Saccharibacillus brassicae: one gene and its partners. The protein of the gene in region 2 interacts with the protein of the main gene of each other region in a pairwise test. Links are inferred from orthologs where the notes say so. Each region holds a gene or a part of one and is shown on either strand. Other genes may lie near its edges.

What was found. Proteins that work in one complex are often made in the same cells at the same time.
Region 1: the proteins of rlmB (region 2) and FFV09_RS13455 interact in binary tests that used the Escherichia coli proteins (3 or more experiments, as listed by UniProt). The link is inferred for Saccharibacillus brassicae from one-to-one orthologs.
Region 3: the proteins of rlmB (region 2) and tsaE interact in binary tests that used the Escherichia coli proteins (3 or more experiments, as listed by UniProt). The link is inferred for Saccharibacillus brassicae from one-to-one orthologs.

The regions. Positions count from the first base shown.
Region 1 is NZ_CP041217.1:3,240,919-3,247,172, forward strand. What follows is about bases 300-3,271. They hold FFV09_RS13455 (NAD(P)H-hydrate dehydratase), read left to right. Parts: upstream 300-937; coding sequence 938-2,605; downstream 2,606-3,271. Other genes in these bases: FFV09_RS13450 (NAD(P)-dependent oxidoreductase), read left to right, coding at 300-791. Outside these bases: more of FFV09_RS13450, read left to right, coding at 159-299; FFV09_RS13460 (methyl-accepting chemotaxis protein), read right to left, coding at 3,533-5,119; serS (serine--tRNA ligase), read right to left, coding at 5,351-6,254. UniProt on the Escherichia coli protein: Bifunctional enzyme that catalyzes the epimerization of the S- and R-forms of NAD(P)HX and the dehydration of the S-form of NAD(P)HX at the expense of ADP, which is converted to AMP.
Region 2 is NZ_CP041217.1:1,827,455-1,835,248, reverse strand. The notes cover bases 2,130-4,904. They hold rlmB (23S rRNA (guanosine(2251)-2'-O)-methyltransferase RlmB), read left to right. Parts: upstream 2,130-3,031; coding sequence 3,032-3,778; downstream 3,779-4,904. Other genes in these bases: sigH (RNA polymerase sporulation sigma factor SigH), read left to right, coding at 4,491-4,904; FFV09_RS07790 (NYN domain-containing protein), read left to right, coding at 3,788-4,309; FFV09_RS07800 (Mini-ribonuclease 3), read left to right, coding at 2,407-2,976; cysS (cysteine--tRNA ligase), read left to right, coding at 2,130-2,405. Outside these bases: cysE (serine O-acetyltransferase), read left to right, coding at 293-970; more of cysS, read left to right, coding at 1,002-2,129; more of sigH, read left to right, coding at 4,905-5,138; rpmG (50S ribosomal protein L33), read left to right, coding at 5,372-5,521; preprotein translocase subunit SecE, read left to right, coding at 5,543-5,734; transcription termination/antitermination protein NusG, read left to right, coding at 5,759-6,292; rplK (50S ribosomal protein L11), read left to right, coding at 6,317-6,742; rplA (50S ribosomal protein L1), read left to right, coding at 6,833-7,525. UniProt on the Escherichia coli protein: Specifically methylates the ribose of guanosine 2251 in 23S rRNA.
Region 3 is NZ_CP041217.1:4,020,479-4,026,634, forward strand. What follows is about bases 300-3,173. They hold tsaE (tRNA (adenosine(37)-N6)-threonylcarbamoyltransferase complex ATPase subunit type 1 TsaE), read left to right. Parts: upstream 300-1,420; coding sequence 1,421-1,927; downstream 1,928-3,173. Other genes in these bases: FFV09_RS16620 (ABC transporter ATP-binding protein), read left to right, coding at 300-442; FFV09_RS16625 (ABC transporter permease), read left to right, coding at 435-1,217; tsaB (tRNA (adenosine(37)-N6)-threonylcarbamoyltransferase complex dimerization subunit type 1 TsaB), read left to right, coding at 1,989-2,795; rimI (ribosomal protein S18-alanine N-acetyltransferase), read left to right, coding at 2,835-3,173. Outside these bases: more of FFV09_RS16620, read left to right, coding at 1-299; more of rimI, read left to right, coding at 3,174-3,362; tRNA (adenosine(37)-N6)-threonylcarbamoyltransferase complex transferase subunit TsaD, read left to right, coding at 3,368-4,423; FFV09_RS16650 (ABC transporter ATP-binding protein), read right to left, coding at 4,874-6,156. UniProt on the Escherichia coli protein: Required for the formation of a threonylcarbamoyl group on adenosine at position 37 (t(6)A37) in tRNAs that read codons beginning with adenine.

The DNA.
Region 1 (6,254 bases), 1.4 Mb from region 2 along the record:
GTACTAAAACGTAAGGCAGCCGCGCATGACGAACACATACTGCAGCACGCAAGACCAAGATCCGCTTCCGATACGTTCGATATTCGTTCGACGGAAGGGTCTTCAAATCTTCGGCCGCCCGGCGGCCGCACGAAAGGACGGAATATACAGTGGAATTGATGAAAGTATTGGTACTTGGAGCGGAGGGCCAGATGGGCCGCCGCCTCGTTACGGAAGCGCTCTACCGCAAATGCGAGGTCATCGTGCTGATGCGCGAACCGGCCCTGCTGGGCCAGGAACATGCGGCGCTTGAAGTACGCGCAGGAGATCTGCTCGCTCCCGGCGCGATCGCTTCGGCGGCCGCGGGCTGCGACGCGATCCTGAGCGCGTTCGGTTCGGAGCCGGGCGAAGCGCCCCTGCTGCCCGAAGCGATGCGCTTGACGATCGAAGGAGCACAGGCCGCAGGCGTTGACCGGCTGATCGTCGTCGGCGGATCGGGCACGCTGCTGACCGCGCCGGGCGTCCGGCTGATGGACGGTCCGGACTATCCGGAAGAGCTGCTTCCGCTGGCGCAGGCCCATGCCGACGCGTACGAAGTGTTGGCGCAGAGCGAGCTGGAATGGACGTACGCGAGCCCGGCCGCCTGGATCGAACCGGGACGCCGGACCGGCAATTTCCGTGTCGGCATGTCGCTGCTCGTGACCGACGACGAAGGACACAGCCGGATCAGCGTGGAAGATTTTGCCGCGGCCGTCATCGACGAACTCGACGATCCGAACTTTATCCGTGCGCGCTTCACGGTCGCTTACTGAACCGAACGCGGATCGAGCTTTCGCGGGCGCAGCCCGCATCTTCGGGACGTAAGTCTTTTTATGATGAAAAAGAACCCGGAATCGCCGCTCCACCGAGCGTCTCCGAATCACCGCAATCGTAACCGCGAAAGGGGAACAGGCTGACCATGCTAATCGTAACCTCGCAGCAGATGAAGGCGATCGACCGCTACACGATCGACGAATTGGGCATTCCGTCGATGGCGCTGATGGAATCCGCGGGCCGCGCGGTGGCCGAAGAAGTGCTTCAATGGTGCCGGGACAGCCGCACGCCAGCCGGACCCGGCACGGTGAACGCCACGGGCGCCGGTACCCGTCCGGACGGTTCGCCCAAGCGCGGAGTAACCTCGACGAGTCCCGTGTACGAGGACGCTTTGATCGCTCCGTTCGACGGGTCGGAGCGTGAACACTGGCTCGTCCTGACAGGCAAAGGCAATAACGGAGGCGACGGACTGGCCGCCGCGCGTTACCTGCAGGATGCCGGCGTCCGCGTCTCGATCCTGTGCGCCGAGAGCCCGGAGCGCTTCTCCGCAGAAGCGGCGGCCCAGTTCGCCGCGGCCCGGCGCTCCGGCATTGCCGCCGTCGAGACGCCGGATGATCCCGCCGAATTCGACTTCCGCCCGTATACGGGCCTTGTCGATGCGCTGCTCGGCGTCGGCGCGAGCGGAGAGCCGCGCGAACCTTACGCTTCGCTGATCCGGGCCGCGAACGACAGCGGCCTGCCGATCGTCGCGGCCGACGTGCCGAGCGGCCTGAACGCCGATACGGGACAGACCGCGGAGGCTTGTATCCGCGCTGTGCGCACAGTCTGCATCGCCTTCTTGAAGGCGGGGCTGGCGCAGTATCCCGGCGCCGCAGCCGCCGGCGAAGTCCGCGTGCGCGCGGTCGGCATTCCGCGGCTGGCCGCCGGGCGGATCGAACAACCGCCGAACGCGCATCTGATTACCGAGCGTTCGCTGCGCGAAACGCTTGGCGTCGACACGTCCAGGCGGCGTGCCGAAGACAGCCACAAAGGCACCTACGGCCATGTGCTCGTCGTCGGCGGAAGCCGCCTGATGAGCGGCGCGGGCTTCATGGCTTCCCGCGCCGCGCTGCGGATCGGCAGCGGCCTGGTCACGTGGGCGCTGCCGCAGGCGCTGCTGCCGGACATCGTCGGCCACGTGCCGGAGCTGATGGTCGCCGAAGCTTCGGCCGGGGACGGCTGGAACCGGGCTTCCGCCGGCACGATCCTGAAGCTGGCCGAGCGGATGGACGCGCTGGCGATCGGTCCCGGACTTGGCCGTTTCGACGGCGACGTCGACTGGCTCAAAGAGCTGTGGACCGGCTCCGACGTGCCGCTCGTGCTCGACGCGGACGGGCTGAACATTTTGGCCGACGCCGGAGACGCTGTCCACGGCTGGGGCCGCCGCGACAATGTCGTGCTGACGCCGCATCCGGGCGAGATGGGCCGCCTGCTCGGCGTGCCGACCGCCGAACTTCAGCGGGACCGGATCGGCGCGGCCAGCCGGTACGCCGTCGATCGCGGCGTCACGCTCGTCCTCAAAGGCGCCCGCACCCTCGTCGCCGCGCCGGACGGCGCCGTGTTCGTCAATACGACCGGGCATCCGGGCATGTCGACCGGAGGCACCGGGGACGTGCTGACCGGCGCGATCTCCGGCCTGATCGCCCAAGGCTTGTCCCCGCTGCAGGCCGCGTCGTTCGGCGTCTACCTGCACGGCCGCGCCGGCGAACGCGCCGCCGAGCGACGCGAGCATCCCGCGTCGCTGCTCGCCGGCGACGTGATCGAAGCGCTGTAGGGACGCGAGCCTCTTGCGTTCGGTGCGCCCGCACCCCAGCCATTCCCTATCCAAATAGCGATTGAGGCACGCCAGCGCCAGCGCGCCTGTTTTAACGGAACGGGAAGACGCTTGGCGGCGGATTTGGGTCTTCTGGAATGTTCAACGGGCACAGGCGCCGCTTAACGACGGATCGCCCTGTTTTTCCGGCCCAATCCCCGTCTTTACGCCGGTTAAGCGTCGGTACGATCCTTTATCAGGCGAATGTGCGCCAAAAAAGAGGCTCTAACGGATATACAATCCGTTAGAGCCTCTTTGCTTTTCGCGGCGGCGTCTTATCGCCCGTTCATCTTAGAAGAAGCGCCTGATCGAATGCCCCGCAAAGTGCAGCGCAGCCGTTTTAATTGCGTAGGAACACTTATTTTGCCCAAAAATCCGTCCGGAAAATAAATAACTGCGCAGATCCACTTATTTTGCGAAAAAAAGACATTTTCGATCTCCGTGCGAAGAAATAGCTGTTCTCACGCAGCTATTCCGCCCCGCACGGGCAAGCAGAGGCCATTTAAGTGTCCTCAGGACGTTATTTCATGGATGAGCGGACAGGCGGATGATGAGGGCTCCGTATGGCTTTTGGCCGATACGCCCGCCACGCAATTCGCAGACCTGCAGGGCGTCGGGATGCAAGGGATCAGGCGACGGTAAGAGCGAAATGTAGGCCACGGGCGTATCCACACCAACACTCCAAGTCTGATTCCGCTGTAGGCATCCCCAACCTAAGAATCCCTGCACGAATCCCTATTGAGCCTACCCCGATCCCGCATCTCCGCTCCCACGAATCCATCCCACGAATCCATCCCACGAATCTATCCCGCGAATCTCTACACCAATCCCAATCCCGCCTCCGCACTCAACCGCACTTCTCCCGCCTTCACCCGCAGACCCCGGCACTCACACCCGGAAAGTCGATACCGACATATGCAGTTGGTCCGCGAGCTGGGCGAGCGCATGGGAAGACGTGGCGGTTTGCTCGCTGGCCGCGGCCGACTCTTCGCTGGCGATCGTGATGCCGGTGAGCGTCTGCATGACTTCGTTCGTCTGGGCAGCCTGTTCTTCGCTGGCCGCGGCGATGCCGTTGACTTTGAGCGAAGTATTGCCGACCCGGTCGATGATCTCGTTAAACGCGCGGCCCGAATCGTTCGCATGCTGGAGATTCGTGTTGACGGCCGTGACGCTGCGTTCGATATTGAGCTGCATGGAGCGGATAATGGACGTAATCTCTTTGGTCGCGTCGCCGCTGCGTTCCGCCAGACGGCGCACTTCGTCCGCAACCACGGCAAAGCCGAGGCCCGACTCGCCGGCCCGGGCCGCTTCGATCGCGGCGTTCAGGGCGAGCAGGTTCGTCTGGGCGGAAATATCGTCGATCACGCCGATAATATCGCCGATTTTCGTGGAATGTTCTTCAAGTTTGCCGACCTGCTGCGTGACGTCTTCCATACTTTGCAGGGCAAGCTGCAGCGTTTCGCCGCCGGAATGGGCCATTTCCACCGTCGCGTTCGACAGTTCCGCCGCACCTTCCGCGCCTTTGGCCACGTCGTCGATCGCCGTTGCCATGTCTTTGAACAGTTCGTTAATCGAGCGGGCGGATTGCAGCTGCACGGACGTGCCGCCGGCGATCTGCTGCGTGCTGGCCGAGATTTGCTGCGACGAAGCGGCTACGCTTTGCGCGGAATCCTGAATGCCGCCGATCAGGCTGGACAGCGTGTCGACCATTTTATTGACGGATTGGGACAGTTCGCCGACTTCGTCTTTGGCCGCGTACTCGTATTTCTCCCGCAGGTCGCCGTCGGCGATTTTGCGCAGGACGCCGCCGATCCGCTTGATCGGGCTGCTGATCATGGCCGTCACGAGCAGGACGAGCAGGACGCCGAAGACGAGCGCGGCGGCGATAACGATCATCGTCCACAGCGAAGCTTTCGAGACGTCGCCCTGGGAAGAAGTATCGGTCGCGGTCGCCTGCTGTTCGTTGATTTTGCCGAGCTTTTCGATCGATTCGTACAGCTTTTGGCTGGTCGGTCCGACCTCATCGGTGACGTATTTTTGGAAAACGGCATTGGTCGAAGTCTCGGCCAATTTGACCGCGTTGGCGTACAGTTCCTGATATTCGGCCCACTGCGCGTCAAATTCGGCGAGCAGCAGCGTTTCTTCCGGGGTAAGCGGGCTGAGGCGATAATCGTTCATGTTGGCCGTTACTTGTTCGCTCAGCGGAGCGATCGTGTCGGCGATTTCTTTCTTCTGGGCCTGAGTGTCGGCGATCGCGATATCCCGGGACGTGACGCGAAGCTTGAGCAGCGACGTTTCGGTATTCGCCAGCTTGCGCAGCGGAATCATGTTGTCGCTGTACAGTTCGTTCAGGTTCGTTTTCATCATATTGATATTGGACAGTCCGTACAGGCCGACGCCGGCGGTCAAGAGGGTCAGGGTCATGACGACAATCATTAACTTGGTAAAAATTTTCCGATTTCTGAACCAACGCATGTCCAATCACTCCGTTTTATCGTATTGGGGCCATCCGGCACGTCTGCTTCTGCTGCCCGGGTTTTTTTCGTTTGACTTGATATATGTATTTGTCGTCAGAGGAGAACTGCTTTTTGAGACCTAAACCATATAAATGTAAAAAAATATATTTTGTGCATATCAGAATCCAGTTGGCGGGCAGGCAAAAAAAGACCGTCGTTCCCGGAAGAACGACGGTCAGTTTCACGCGCTTTACGACTGGTTTTCGACATTTTTCGTCATCGGATCAGGCAGCGCCGGAGCGGGAGCGGCCAGGCATTCGCGGCCGCCCATATACGGGCGAAGCGCCGGCGGCAGGTAGATCGAGCCGTCTGCGCGCTGATGGTTTTCCAGCAGCGGAATAAGCAGGCGGGGGACGGCGGCGGCCGTGTTGTTCAGCGTATGGCAGTAACGAAGTTTGCCGTCTTCGCCCCGGTAGCGCAGCCCGGCTCGCCGGGCCTGGAAGTCGCCGACGTTCGACGCCGAATGCGTCTCGCCGTAAGCGCCGCGGCTCGGCATCCACGTCTCGATATCGTACTGCTTGTAATTTTTCTGCGACATGTCCCCGATGCAGACGGCGACTTTGCGGTACGGCAGTTCAAGCAGGCGCAGCAGGTCTTCCGCATTGCGCGTAATGTCCTGCAGCAGGCGCTCCGCTTCGGCTTCTTCGCCGCGGCAGATGACGATTTGCTCGACTTTGGCGAATTGATGCACGCGGTACAAGCCGCGGGTATCGCGTCCGGCCGAGCCGACTTCGCTGCGGAAGCAGGTCGAGATGCCGGCCACGCGGATCGGCTGCTCCACGTCGAGAATCTCGTCTGCGAAGTAGGCGATCAGCGGCACTTCCGACGTGCCGACGAGCCAGGCGTCTTGTCCTTCGATCTTGTACGCCTGATCCTGCCCGGTCGGGAAAAATCCGGTGTCCCGCATCGCTTTGGTCCGCACCATCAGCGGAACGTCCATGCCGGTGAAGCCGCGCTCTTCGAGCAGGTCGAGCGCCAGCTGCTGCACCGCACGCTGAAGGCGCAGGCCGTCGCCGGTCAGGAAATAGCTGCGCGTACCGGCGACTTTGACGCCGCGCTCCATGTCGAATAAAGCGTGCAGGTCGCCTAATTCG
Region 2 (7,794 bases):
CGAATCCCCCAGAGAGGACGGCCGAACGTTCCCTGCCCGTAGAGGCAGAGGACGCGGGCTGGGAACCGTCCGGAATCGGCAGACCGAAATGCGCCTGGGAGCTGCGGATTCGAAGCCCGTCTTTTTGCGAAGACGCGGTCTAGAGTCCGCCGGCCGGTCCCCGTTACGGGCTTTGAACGAGATGGACGCCGGTCGACGGCCGTCCAAGCAGAGTGGAACCGCGGTCTAACGCCTCTGCAGCATAATGCTGCCGGGGCGTTTTTATTTTGGGCAATGGAAGCGAGGAAGCGTAATGTTCAAATCGGTCAAGTCCGATATCCGTGCGGTATTCGACAACGATCCGGCGGCGAGAAGCATGTTTGAAGTCGTGTTCACCTACTCGGGCCTGCATGCGATTTGGGCGCACCGGGTAGCGCATAAGCTGTACAAGTGGCGGCGGTTCACGCTGGCGAGATTCGTGTCGCAGGGCAGCCGCTTTTTTACCGGAATCGAGATACATCCGGGCGCGACGATCGGACGCCGCCTGTTTATCGACCACGGCATGGGCGTCGTGATCGGCGAGACGTGCGAGATCGGCGACGACGTGGTCATCTATCAGGGCGTCACGCTCGGAGGCACGGGTAAAGAAAAAGGAAAGCGGCATCCGACGATCGGCAACAACGTCGTGGTCGGATCGGGCGCGAAAGTGCTCGGTTCCATCACGATCGGCGACCAGAGCAATATCGGTTCGAATTCCGTCGTCCTCAAGGAAGTGCCGCCGAACAGTACGGTCGTGGGCATTCCGGGGCAGATCGTCCGGCAGCACGGGCGCAAGGTCGACCGGCTGAACCACCAGATGCCGGACCCTTCGCACGACGCGATCTGCGAGCTTCGGCGCCAGATCGGGGAGCTGCAGCAGGAACTGGAACAGGTGCGGCGCGGCGGGTACGAAGAACGTCCGCGCGCGGCAGGCGGAGACAATCGGGAATAAGCAGCGAGAACGAGAGAGGAACGTGAATGGAATGACCCTGCAAATTTACAATACGATGACGAGAGAAAAAGAAAAGTTCGTGCCGGTGGAGCCGGATAAAGTGAACATGTACGTGTGCGGTCCGACCGTATACGACTATATCCATATCGGCAACGCGCGCCCCGTCATCTTTTTCGACGTGGTACGCGCTTATTTGGAAGATCGGGGCTATGCGGTCAATTACGTGGTCAACTTCACCGACGTGGACGACAAACTGATCCGCAAAGCGGAAGCGATGGACACGACCGTGCAGGAAGTGGCGGAGAAATTTATCGCGGCGTATTACGAAGACCTTGAAGGACTCGGCGTGGAAAAAGCGACCCTGAACCCCCGCGTGACGGAAAACATGGACGACATCGTCGCTTTTATCGGCGAACTGGTGGAGACCGGCCATGCTTATCCGAGCGGCGGCGACGTGTATTTCCGGACGTCCAGCTTCGAGGAATACGGCAAGCTGTCGCGCCAGAACCTCGACCAGCTGCAGTTCGGCATCCGGATCGAAGTCGACGCGCGCAAAGAAAACCAGGAAGACTTCGTGCTCTGGAAAGGCGTAAAGCCGGGCGAGATTTTCTGGGAAAGCCCGTGGGGACCGGGACGTCCGGGCTGGCATATCGAATGCTCGGCGATGGCCCGTCGTTATCTGGGCGATACGCTCGATATTCACGGCGGCGGACAGGATCTCCAGTTCCCGCACCACGAATGCGAGATCGCCCAATCCGAATGCCTGACCGGCCACCCGCTGTCCAATTACTGGATGCATAACGGCTACGTCAATATCGACAACGAGAAAATGTCCAAGTCGCTCGGCAACGGCATCACGGTGCAGGATCTGCGCGGCCGTTACAAAAAAGAAGCGCTGCGCTATTTCGTCCTCTCGACGCATTACCGCAACCCGCTCAACTTCAGCCAGGACAATATGCAGCAGGCGCTCAACAGCGTGGAGCGGATCGAGAACGCCGTCGCCGGCGTACATCACCGCCTCGGAGCGGCCACGGACGCTTCCGGAGGTGTCACGCCGACGCTGCGCGTCAAGCTGGACGCCGTGCTGAACGATTTTTACGCCAAAATGGACGACGATTTCAACACGCCGGATGCGGTGACCGCCCTGTTCGAATGGGTGAACGAAGCCAACCTCGTGCTGCGCGGCGAAGTGGCGCGCAAGGCCGACCTGGACGCGCTGCTTGAAGCATTCGCCAAGATGAACGCCGTGCTGCGCGTGGCGGCCGAACCGGGCGCCGAACTGCTGGACGAAGAGGTCGAAGCGCTGATCGCCGAACGCGTCGAAGCCCGCAAGACCAAAAACTGGAGCCGTTCCGACGAAATCCGCGACCTGCTGGCCGAACGCGGCATCGCGCTGGAAGACACGCCGCAGGGCATGAGATGGCGGAGAAAATAAGATGACCGGACACGACAGACAAGACGGAGCGGAGACGGGCGGGCCGGAACGGGAACTGCCGGAACAAGCGGCCCGTGCGGAGGAGCGGACGGACCTGCTGTTCGGCTTCCCGCCGTCCAAAGCGCCGGGACTGCTGCCGCCGATCGTGCTGGCCTATATCGGCGACGCGGTGTTCGAGGTCGCGATCCGGCAGTATCTGATCGGGCACACGAACCTGCGTCCGCACCACCTGCACCGCGAAGCGACGAAATGGGTCTCGGCCGGCGCGCAGGCCCGGATGCTGTTTCGCATCGAAGGGGAATTGACGGAAGAAGAAGCGGATATCGTCCGCCGCGGCCGCAACGCCAAGTCGGGCTCCATTCCGAAAAATGCCGACGCGCTCGACTACCGGCATGCGACGGCGCTGGAAAGCCTGGCCGGGTATTTGTATTACCGCGGTCAGGCCGGCCGATTGGAACAACTGATCCGCCTGGGGCTTGCGCCGGAGATCGAATCGGCGTCCGGCGGAGAGGCGGGCGGGTCCGAAGCGCCGGGAATGCCGGAATCGACAGAACCGCCCGAAGAGACATGAGACATCATCTTACAGAGCGGCGGCCGAACGCCGCCGGCGGAAGGGGAACGACAGCATGGAAGAAGAATTGATTGCCGGCAAGCACTCGGTCGCCGAGGCGCTCAGAGCCGGACGCAGCATCAACAAGATCTGGATCGCGGAGGGCACGCAGCAGAAGCAGATGCAGCCGATCCTGACGGAAGCGAAAAGCCGCGGCGTCGTCGTGCAGACCGCCGACAAGCGCAAGCTGGACACGCTCGTGCCGGGCATCCAGCACCAGGGCGTCGTCGCGCAGGCCGCGCCGTATATCTACGCGGAAGTGGAAGACCTGCTCGCCGCCGCGGCGGCCAAGGACGAAGATCCGTTCCTGCTCATTCTGGACGAGATCGAAGATCCGCATAATCTCGGTTCGATCCTGCGTACGGCCGACTGCACGGGCGTGCACGGCGTCATCATTCCGAAGCGCCGGTCGGCCCAGGTCAACGTCACGGTGTCCAAGACGAGTGCCGGCGCGGCGGAATACGTGCCGGTCGCGCGGGTGACGAACCTCGTGCAGACGATCGAGAAGCTCAAGGAGTCGGGCGTCTGGATCGCGGGTACCGACGTCCGGGCCGAAGGAGAGATCTACGACACGGATATTTTCAAAGGACCGCTCGCGATCGTGATCGGCAACGAAGGCGAAGGCATGGGCCGTCTCATTCGGGAGAAATGCGACGTGCTGATCAAGCTGCCGATGCAGGGCCGAATCAATTCGCTGAACGCTTCCGTTGCCGCAGGCGTCGTCATGTACGAAGTGCTGCGCCAGCGCGGCAGCAGAAAGTAGCGTGTAACGATGGCCGATTTGCGGGATGTGCTTCTGGTGGACGGCTACAACATGATCGGAGCCTGGCCCGACCTGGCTTCGCTGTCGCAAATCGACATGAATGAGGCGCGCGACCGCCTGCTCGAACGCTTGGCCGATTATCAGGCTTTCACGGGGCGGCGCGTCATCGCCGTGTTCGACGCTTACCGGGTACCGGGCAAAGGCCGGACGTTCGAGCAGGGACGGGTCGAAGTGTATTTTACCCGGGAAAAGGAAACCGCGGACGAAGCGGTGGAACGCTTTGCCGGGCAGTTTCGCAGAAAGCGGCGCGACGTGTACGTGGCTACGAGCGACTTCGTGGAGCAGAGCGTCGCGTTCGCGCAGGGCGCGCTGCGGATGCCGGCGCTCGAACTGCTCAGCGAAGTGGAGCAGAGCGAGCGCGAGATCAGCAAGCGGATCGCCGAACAGGCGCGGAGCGAAAGCCGCAATACGATTGACGGCAAACTGACGCCCGAGCAGCTGCGGCTGTTCGAACGCTGGCGCCGCGAATAGAAATCGCGGCACGGCGCGGAAGGAAGCGTTTTTTTGCAAGCGGTGACGCAAAAAGGAATTTTCCGGTATCCGCGCCCACTTTTAGGTGCCGCGCGGTTGACGTTGGAAGGTGACATAATATATACTGAGGCTAACTTTTACGACAGGCTCGAAACTTGCGCCGCGGCCGGAGGGATTGCTGGTGAGTGTAGATCTCAAAGACGTCATAGTTTCACCTTACGATTTCCAATGCGACGAAGAAGTCGTGGAGGCGTTTCGTGCCGGAGATAGCGAGGCACTGGAATATCTGATTAACAAGTACCGTAATTTCGTGCGCGCAAAAGCCCGGTCTTATTTCCTGATCGGAGCCGACCGCGAAGACATTATCCAGGAAGGCATGATCGGCCTGTACAAAGCGGTTCGCGATTTTCGCGGCGACAGGCTGGCTTCTTTCAAGGCGTTCGCCGAGATTTGCATTACGCGGCAGATCATTACGGCGATCAAGACGGCGACCCGGCAGAAGCATATTCCGCTGAATTCGTACGTGTCGCTGGACAAGCCGATTTACGAAGAAGACTCGGACCGGACGCTGCTCGACGTCATCTGCGTATCCCAGGTGTGCGATCCGGAAGAACTGATCATCAATCGGGAAGACTTCAATGGACTGGAACACAAGATGGCCGAGATTTTGAGCGAGCTCGAACGGCAGGTGCTTATGCTGTACCTGGACGGGCGCTCCTATCAGGAGATCGCCGTCGACCTGCGGAGACACGTGAAGTCGATCGACAACGCGCTGCAGCGGGTCAAGCGCAAGCTGGAACGGTATTTGGAAATTCGGGATCAGGTATAAGGCGTTCGTTTGCGATCTACATAGGCAGCAAGGCGGCCCGGCAGAGGGCGAAAAGGGAAGGCTCCGGGATCGGAGCCTTTTTTTGCGGGGACGAAAAGCATTGTCCTTTCAAGCTTTTTCGTTGACAGTATATACCGGCTATGCTAAAGTGTCTTAGGTAGGCCTAAAATCATGATTTTAGGCTCAATACGAGTTCTTCTTGATTGAAGGATATCTTCGGGAGGTGTACATCTATGCGGGTTATTATCACGTTGGCATGCACGCAGTGCAAGCAGCGCAATTATACAACGATGAAGAACAAACGTAATCACCCTGACCGCATGGAGATGAAGAAGTATTGCAAGTATTGTAACTCGCAAACTCCTCATCGTGAGACCAGATAGTTTGTTGGAGGTGTCGTCGGCGTGAAAAAGAGCTTCAAGTCTATGTTTTCCTTTTTCTCCGAAAGCTGGGCTGAACTTAAAAAGGTTCGCTGGCCCAATCGCAAAGAACTGACCAATTACACGCTTGTTGTTTTGGGCACGATTGTTGTGATGGCTGTATTCTTTTGGGTAATCGACATTGGACTCTCCTATGCGATTGAAGCGATAATTTAAGGAAGGGCCTGTAGGTGGCTTGATATGGAAAAAAGATGGTACGTCGTTCATACCTATTCCGGGTATGAGAACAAAGTCAAAGCCAATTTGGAAAAGCGCGTAGAATCGATGGGCATGGAAGACAAGATTTTCCGGGTTCTTGTTCCGATGGAAGAAGAAATAGTCGACAAAGACGGCAAGAAAAAAACCGTCATGCGTAAAGTCTATCCGGGTTATGTCTTGGTGGAAATGATCCAGACCGATGATTCTTGGTACGTTGTTCGCAACACGCCGGGCGTCACCGGGTTTGTAGGTTCGACGGGTTCCGGTTCCAAGCCGACAGCCCTGCTTCCGGAAGAGGTAGAACAAATTCTGAAGCACATGGGCATGTCCGAGCCGAAACCGAAGATCGAATTCGATCTGAAGGAATCCGTGCGCATCAAAGTGGGGCCTTTTGCGAACTTTGTCGGAACAGTGGAAGAAATTCTGCTGGAGAAGAGCAAGCTCAAGGTACACGTCAACATGTTCGGGCGGGAAACGCCGCTTGAATTGGATTACACGCAAGTCGAGAAGATTTAACTAAGCGCAAGGAGGTGTTTCTCAATGGCAAAGAAAGTCATTAAAATGGTGAAACTTCAAATTCCTGCAGGTAAAGCTAACCCGGCGCCTCCAGTAGGTCCAGCACTGGGTCAAGCAGGTGTGAACATCATGGCATTCTGTAAAGAATTCAATGCTCGCACAGCCGACCAGGCAGGTCTGATCATTCCGGTCGAGATCTCCGTATTTGAAGACCGTTCTTTCACTTTCATCACGAAAACTCCGCCGGCTGCAGTTCTGCTGCGTGTCGCTGCGAAGATCGAGAAGGGTTCGGGCGAACCGAACAAGAAGAAAGTGGCTACCGTTAACCGCGATACCGTTCGTCAAATCGCCGAACAAAAAATGCCTGACCTTAACGCAGCGAGCGTAGAGTCCGCTATGCGTATGGTTGAAGGTACAGCCCGCAGCATGGGCATCACGATCCAAGACTAGTTCTTGAACTATCGTTCCAAAGCCGAGCCCCAAGGCAGTGCGGCATATGTGGGAGGGTAACCCGCTAACACCACAAAGGAGGAATACACAATGGCTAAACACGGTAAAAAATACGTAGAAGCTGCTAAGCTGTTCGACAGCGAAACAGTTTACGAACCAGCCGAAGCTGTAAGTCTCGTAAAAAAGACGGCAACAGCTAAATTCGACGAAACTGTCGAAGCGGCAGTGCGTTTGGGCGTAGACCCACGTAAACAAGACCAAGCCGTTCGCGGCGTCGTTGTCCTGCCACACGGCACAGGCAAAACGCAGCGCGTATTGGTATTTGCAAAAGGCGATAAGGCGAAGGAAGCGGAAGCTGCCGGAGCTGACTTCGTAGGCGATCAGGACATGATCAACAAGATCCAACAAGGTTGGTTCGAGTTCGACGTCTGCGTAGCAACGCCTGACATGATGAGCGAAGTCGGTAAACTGGGTCGTCTGCTCGGCGGTAAAGGCCTCATGCCTAACCCTAAAGCAGGTACAGTTACTTTCGACGTTACCAAGGCTGTGCAAGAAATCAAAGCCGGTAAAATCGAATACCGTCTGGACAAAGCAGGCCAAATCCATGCACCGATCGGCAAAGCGTCGTTCAGTGAGGATCAGTTGAACGAGAACCTGAAAGCACTGATGGAGGCGCTCAACCGCGCTAAACCTGCTGCTGCCAAGGGCGTTTACCTGAGAGGCGTAGCGATGTCCGCAACGATGGGACCGAGCATTCGCGTTAACACAACTTCTTACAAATAAAAAAGTGTTGACTCCGGTCGATATTTTCGATACATTGTAGAAGCTGTTTCATTCCGTTATCCGTAACGGTCTGGTAAATTTGAATATGCTTACCGTAGACAGTAGGTGCTTTCGGGCTTAATTTCCTACCGAGGTGTGTGATAGAATTTCAGCTCTGCTGATTCGTCAAGCCTTCGTACTTCTGCGGAGGCTTTTCTTATTGCATACGCCGCACGTTAAGTTTTACTTGAATGTGGCAAAAGTGGAGGCGACCGCATCGTCCGCTGCGG
Region 3 (6,156 bases), 2.2 Mb from region 2 along the record:
CCTCGACGAGCCGACGAACGGACTCGATCCGCAGGGCATCCGCGAGCTGCGCGATTATTTGCGCGAGCTGACGCGCGTCGACGGCACGACCGTATTCGTATCGAGCCATCTGCTCAGCGAAATGGAGCTGATGTGCGATACGGTGGCGATCATTCAGGCCGGACGGCTGATCGACGTGCACGGGCTGCACGGCGAGGCGGACGCCGACGCGACGCTCGAAACGATGTTCGATGTCGGCGAACGGATCGAAGAAGCGCTGTCGCTGCTCGGCGGCGGCGAGATCCGCGACAGGCAGCTGGTCGTGCGCACGAACCGGCAGGGCATCGCGGAGATCAATCTTCGCTTCGTACAGGCGGGCATACCGGTCTACGGCATTCGCGCGCTGACCCGTACGCTGGAAGATCAATTCCTGGAGATGACGGGAGGCGGACCGATTGTCTAACTTTTTCAAGCTGGTACATAACGAAAATATTAAAATCCACGCGAGGACGCGGACCTGGATCATGCTCGGCGTCATCGGGCTGGTCGGCCTGCTGATGCCGGTGCTGTTTCGGTACGTCAGCGAAAATATCGGATTGTGGAGTTCGATGAACGCGCTGCTGCAGTTCTGGTTCCTGCCGACGGTGTTCACGATCGCCGTGGCCGCGGATACGGTCGCCGGCGAATTTTCGCGCGGCACGATCAAGCTGCTGCTGATTCGCCCGTGGAGCCGCGTCAAGATTCTGCTGTCCAAATACGTCGCGGTGCTGCTGTTCATGCTTACCTTGTACGCGCTGCTGTTCGGGCTCGGACTCGGGATGTCGGCGCTGCTGTTCGGCACTTCGACCGGCACGACGGACGTGCTGGGCGAACTGATGGGCAGTATATCCGACTACTTCTGGTGGGCGCTGCTGTACCGGATCGTCGACTGCCTGATCTATGTCACGATGGCATTCATGTTCTCGGCCGTGTTCCGCAGCAATTCGCTGTCGGTGGCGCTGACGATCATCCTGCTGTTCATGGGCGGGCTGATCACGCTGCTGATCGATCCGGCCAAATACGAGATCGGCCGCTATCTGCTGTTCGCGAACCTCAATCTGAGTCAGTACATCAGTGCGGAGACCGGCGCTTACGGCGTGTCGTCGCTCGGATTTTCGCTGGCGGTGCTGGCCGTCTATTACGTCGTCTTCCTGGCGTTGACCTTCTGGATTTTCCGCAAAAGGGACGTCGCGGCGTAACCGGCGGCGCTTCGGCGCCTGAACGGGAGCCGGCAGTCCCTCAGGCACTCGGCCCGTTTTCGTTTCCGCTTCGGCGGGGCCGGAAACGGGTTTTGATTTGCCCGGATTCGGGAAGCGGCAGGGTGCCCTCGGCGAAACATTTGCGTTATAATGGAGAGATCAACGAACCGGACCGCTCGCGGGAGCTTCGTGCCGGTGAGGAAATGAAGGTGGAACGAAGCGTGGAGGCATACGAAACATACAGCAGGACATGGATCTCGCGCGGCGAAGCCGATACGGCGCGGTTGGCCGGCTATTTTGCCGCGCTGGCGCAGCCCGGAACGGTCATTGCGCTGGACGGCGATCTGGGAGCGGGCAAAACGAAGTTTTCGCAGGGGTTTGCCGCTGCGCTTGGCGTGCGGGGCATCGTGAACAGTCCGACGTTTACGCTGATCAAGGAGTACGAAGGCCGGCTGCCGCTATACCATATGGACGTCTACCGGATTACGCAAGATGAAGCCGAAGACCTGGGGCTGGACGAATATTTCGAAGGCCGCGGCGTATCGCTCGTGGAATGGGCTTCGATCATTCCTGACCTGCTTCCGGCGGGCCGGCTGAATCTGCATATCGAACATGCGGGCGGAGAAGGCCGCCTCGTGACATGCGAAGGCATCGGCGCGCCGTATGCGGCATGGGTCGAGAACCTGCCGGAACCGGGCGTGCTCGAATAGTCGAACAATTCCGAATGACCGAATAAGCCTGAATAATCGAACAGGGATGGAGATATTGCAGATGGAAAACAATAACGGGGCGCAGGGCCGGGTGTTGGCGCTCGATACGTCGAGCGCTTCCCAGGCCGTTGCGGTACTCGAAGGACAAGACATACGGTTCGAAAGCAGCAGCCTGGCCGAACGCAACCATTCGGTCAATCTGCTGCCGAAGATCGAACGCGCGCTGCGGGAGTCCGGCACGGACAAGCGGGCGCTTGCGGGTATCGCCGTCGGCATCGGACCGGGCTCGTATACGGGCGTGCGGATCGCCGTCACGACGGCGAAGACGCTGGCGTGGGCGCTGAAGCTGCCGGTCGCGGCCGTATCAAGCCTGGAAGCACAGGCTTGCTCCGGACTGGAAGCCGCCGCTCCGCAGGGGCGGAGCTGGATCGTGCCGCTCGTCGATGCGCGGCGCGGCCAGGCGTATACGGCGCTGTTCGAAGCGGCCGGCCCGATCGGCGCGGCGCCAGAAGGGCAAGAGGCGCAGCCGCTGACCCGGCTGGCCGACGACGCCATATTGATGGTGGACGACTGGACGGCGCGGTTGGCCGAACGATGGAATGCGCTGCCGATCGGCGAACGCCCGGAATACGTGCTGTTCACCGGCGAAACGGACAAGCACGGTGAGACGGTGCGCAGCCTGGCCGGGTTGACCGGCCTGGCAGCGGAGCGGGTGCTGCTGCAGGATTGCACGGCCGAAGCCCGCTGGATCGGGCGGATCGGCACGCGCAAGCTGGAGAGCGGCGACACGGTAGACGCGCATGCGCTGCTGCCGAATTACACGCAGGTCACGGAAGCGGAAGCGAATCTGCTGCGCAGCCGACCATAACGCAGGCCGAATGGAACAGAGAAAGGGGACCCGCGCAGCATGCAGCATAGAGAAATCGAATCTTCGTCGTCTTCGAACGAGCCGTCCGTACATTTTCGGACGATGCGGCTCGAAGACATCCCGGACGTGATGGTGATCGAACATGAATCTTTTTCGCTGCCGTGGACGGAACAGGCGTTTCGCAGCGAGATGACGCTCAATCATTTTGCCCGCTACCTGATCATGGAAGTGGACGGCGAAGCGGCCGGTTACGCCGGCATGTGGACGGTTATGGATGAGGCGCATATTACGAATATCGCGGTGCGCACGGCGTACCGCGGACGCAAGTTGGGCGAGCGGCTGCTGGACGAACTGCTCGGCATGGCCGAGTCGCTCGGTCTGGAGCGGGCGACGCTCGAAGTGCGGGTCAGCAACGACGTGGCCCGCAAACTGTACGTCAAAACGGGGTTCCGCGAAGTCGGAATCCGCAAAGGGTATTATTCCGACAACAACGAAGACGCCGTCATCATGTGGATCGGCCTGCAGGGGCGCTCCGGCGCGGCAGGGCATACGGAAGGAAGCGTGTAACAGGCATGGATAACGTAGCAGAACAGCAAACAGGGCGGGCAGGCACGTACATTCTCGCGGTCGAGACAAGCTGCGACGAGACGTCGGTCGCCATCGTCAGGGACGGCCGCGACGTGCTGGTCAATCTCGTGGCCAGCCAGATCGAGACGCACAAAGCGTTCGGCGGCGTCGTGCCCGAAGTGGCTTCGCGCCAGCATGTGGAATGCATCACGCGGCTGATGGAGCAGGCGATCGCGGAGTCCGGGCTTGAGCCGGACGAATTGTCGGCGATCGCCGTTACGGAAGGGCCGGGACTCGTCGGCGCGCTGCTCGTCGGCATCATGGCGGCCAAAGCGCTGGCGTTCGCGCTGGACAAGCCGCTGATCGGCACGCACCATATCGCGGGGCATATCTATGCCAACCGGTTGACGGACGAGATTCAATATCCGGCGATCGCGTTGGTCGTCTCGGGCGGGCATACCGAGATCGTCCGCATGGAGAGCGAAGGCCGGTTCGAAGTGGTCGGGCAGACGCGCGACGACGCGGTGGGCGAAGCGTACGACAAAGTCGCGCGTTCGCTCGGATTTCCGTATCCGGGCGGACCGCACGTCGACCGGGCGGCGCAGGCTTCGGACACGGCAGCCGCGCTGCCGCGCGTCTGGCTGGAAGAAGGCTCGTACGATTTCAGCCTCAGCGGATTGAAGTCCGCCGTGCTGAACCTGGTCAACCAGAGCCGGATGAAAGGCGAGGAGATCGATCAAGGCGCAATCGCGCGCGGGTTCCAGGAATCCGTCGTCGAAGTGCTCGTCGCCAAAGCGGTGCGCGCCGCGCACCAATTCGGCGCGAAGCAGCTGCTGCTGTGCGGCGGCGTTGCCGCGAACGGCGGCCTGCGCCGCGAGCTGACGGCGCGCTGCGAGGCGGAAGGGATTCCGCTCGCGATTCCGCCGATGCGATACTGCACCGACAACGCCGCGATGATCGGAGCCGCCGCTTACGTGAAGTGGACCCGCGGCGAACTGAGCGATTTGTTCATCAAAGGCGAACCCGGCATGTCACTGGAACAATGGTCGGTCACGGAGTAATCCGTTTGCCGGCCGCCACGAAGCGGAGGCTTGCCCGCTTCGCCTCCCAATCAAGGTCTCTTCCCCGGCGGAAGAGGCCTTTTTGTGTAAACGGTCATCGTCATTCGCAAGTGTGCCGTATCCGCCGTTAACACAGGCTTTACTCCCCGTTGTCAATCCCTGCATAAACTTATCCACATATCCCCTTCCGTTTGTGGGTAAGTGCTGCAATCCCGCGCCAAATGCCTGCTTCGATTTTTATGCAAAAGGGGATATGTTTTTCAAAACGGAAGGTCGTAATCTGTGGATAATGTGGACGAAAAAGTGGATAAAATTGGTTTGGAGCGAAAATAGGCGGTATAAAAGCAAAAAACCGACCCTGAGGGCCGGTTCAATTCGTAATTCATACCTGTTTCTGTGGATAACACGGTGGATAACAGGGATAAGCGAAAAATCGTATTGACAAAAAAATTATTCCGCCGCGAGCGTTTCCCATTCTTCGTAAGCGGCAGCGAGCTGCGTTTTGTGGGTATCGATCTGCGTCTGACGTTCTTGAATAGCCATGTAATCTTCGTAAATTTCTGGAAGTGTCAACTCCAGTTCAAGGGCGGCTACGGCGCTCTCCAGTTCCGCGATCAGCGTCTCCAGCTGTTCCATGCGGCGCTGCCGGGCACGTTCTTCGCGCTTGGCCTGCTTGCTCTCCTCGAACACGGCCTGCGTGTTTTTGGACTCGTCGGCTTCGCTGGCCTGGGCGGCCGCGGACTTGCTTTTCCCGCCGAACAGCGCCGCTTCCTGGGCAATCTCTTCGAGCTCCTGCTTTTTGTCGACATAGTCGTCGTAGTTGCCGAGGTAGCTGGTCACGCCGTTTGCGCTCAGTTCGATCACGCGTTCGGCCATCTTATTCAGGAAGTAACGGTCGTGCGAGATGAACAACAGCGTGCCGTCAAAATCGATCAGGGCGGACTCCAGCACTTCTTTGCTGTACAGGTCCAAATGGTTGGTCGGTTCGTCGAGTACGAGCGTGTTCGCTTCGAGCAGCATCAGCTTGGCCAGCGAGACGCGCGCTTTTTCCCCGCCGCTGAGCGCCGAGATACGCTTGAGCACGTCTTCGCCGCTGAACAGGAAACTGCCGAGCACGGTGCGAATCCGCGCTTCTTCCATATGCGGATACGTGCCCCACAGTTCTTCGAGCACCGTATTTTGCGGATTGAGCGTGTCCTGCTCCTGGTCGTAGTAGCCGATCTGGACTTTGGCGCCCCACGTAATCCGGCCTTCGTCCGGCTTGAGCCGGCCGATCAGCGCTTTGAGCAGGGTCGACTTGCCGACGCCGTTCGGCCCGATCAGCGCGACCGTCTCGCCGCGGCTGAGCGCGAACGACGTCTGCCGGAACAGCTTGTCGCCGTCGTCATAGGACGCGGACAAGCCGTCCACGTGCAGCACGTCCTTGCCGGACGAATATGCCGATTGGAACGAGAAGTTGGCGCGTTTGAGATCGCCGGCCGGCCGGTCGAGCCGATCCATTTTTTCCAGCGCTTTGCGCCGGCTCTGGGCCCGCTTCGTCGTGGAAGCGCGGACGATGTTTTGCTGAATGAAAGTTTCCATCTTCGCGATCTCGCCCTGCTGCTTCTCGAACTGCTTGAGGTCCGCTTCGTACTCGGCCGCTTTGAGCTCGGTATACCGGCTGTAGTTGCCCGTATAGCGGCGCGCCCGGTGGCGTTCGATCTCCACGATCGCCGTGACCGTCTTGTCGAGGA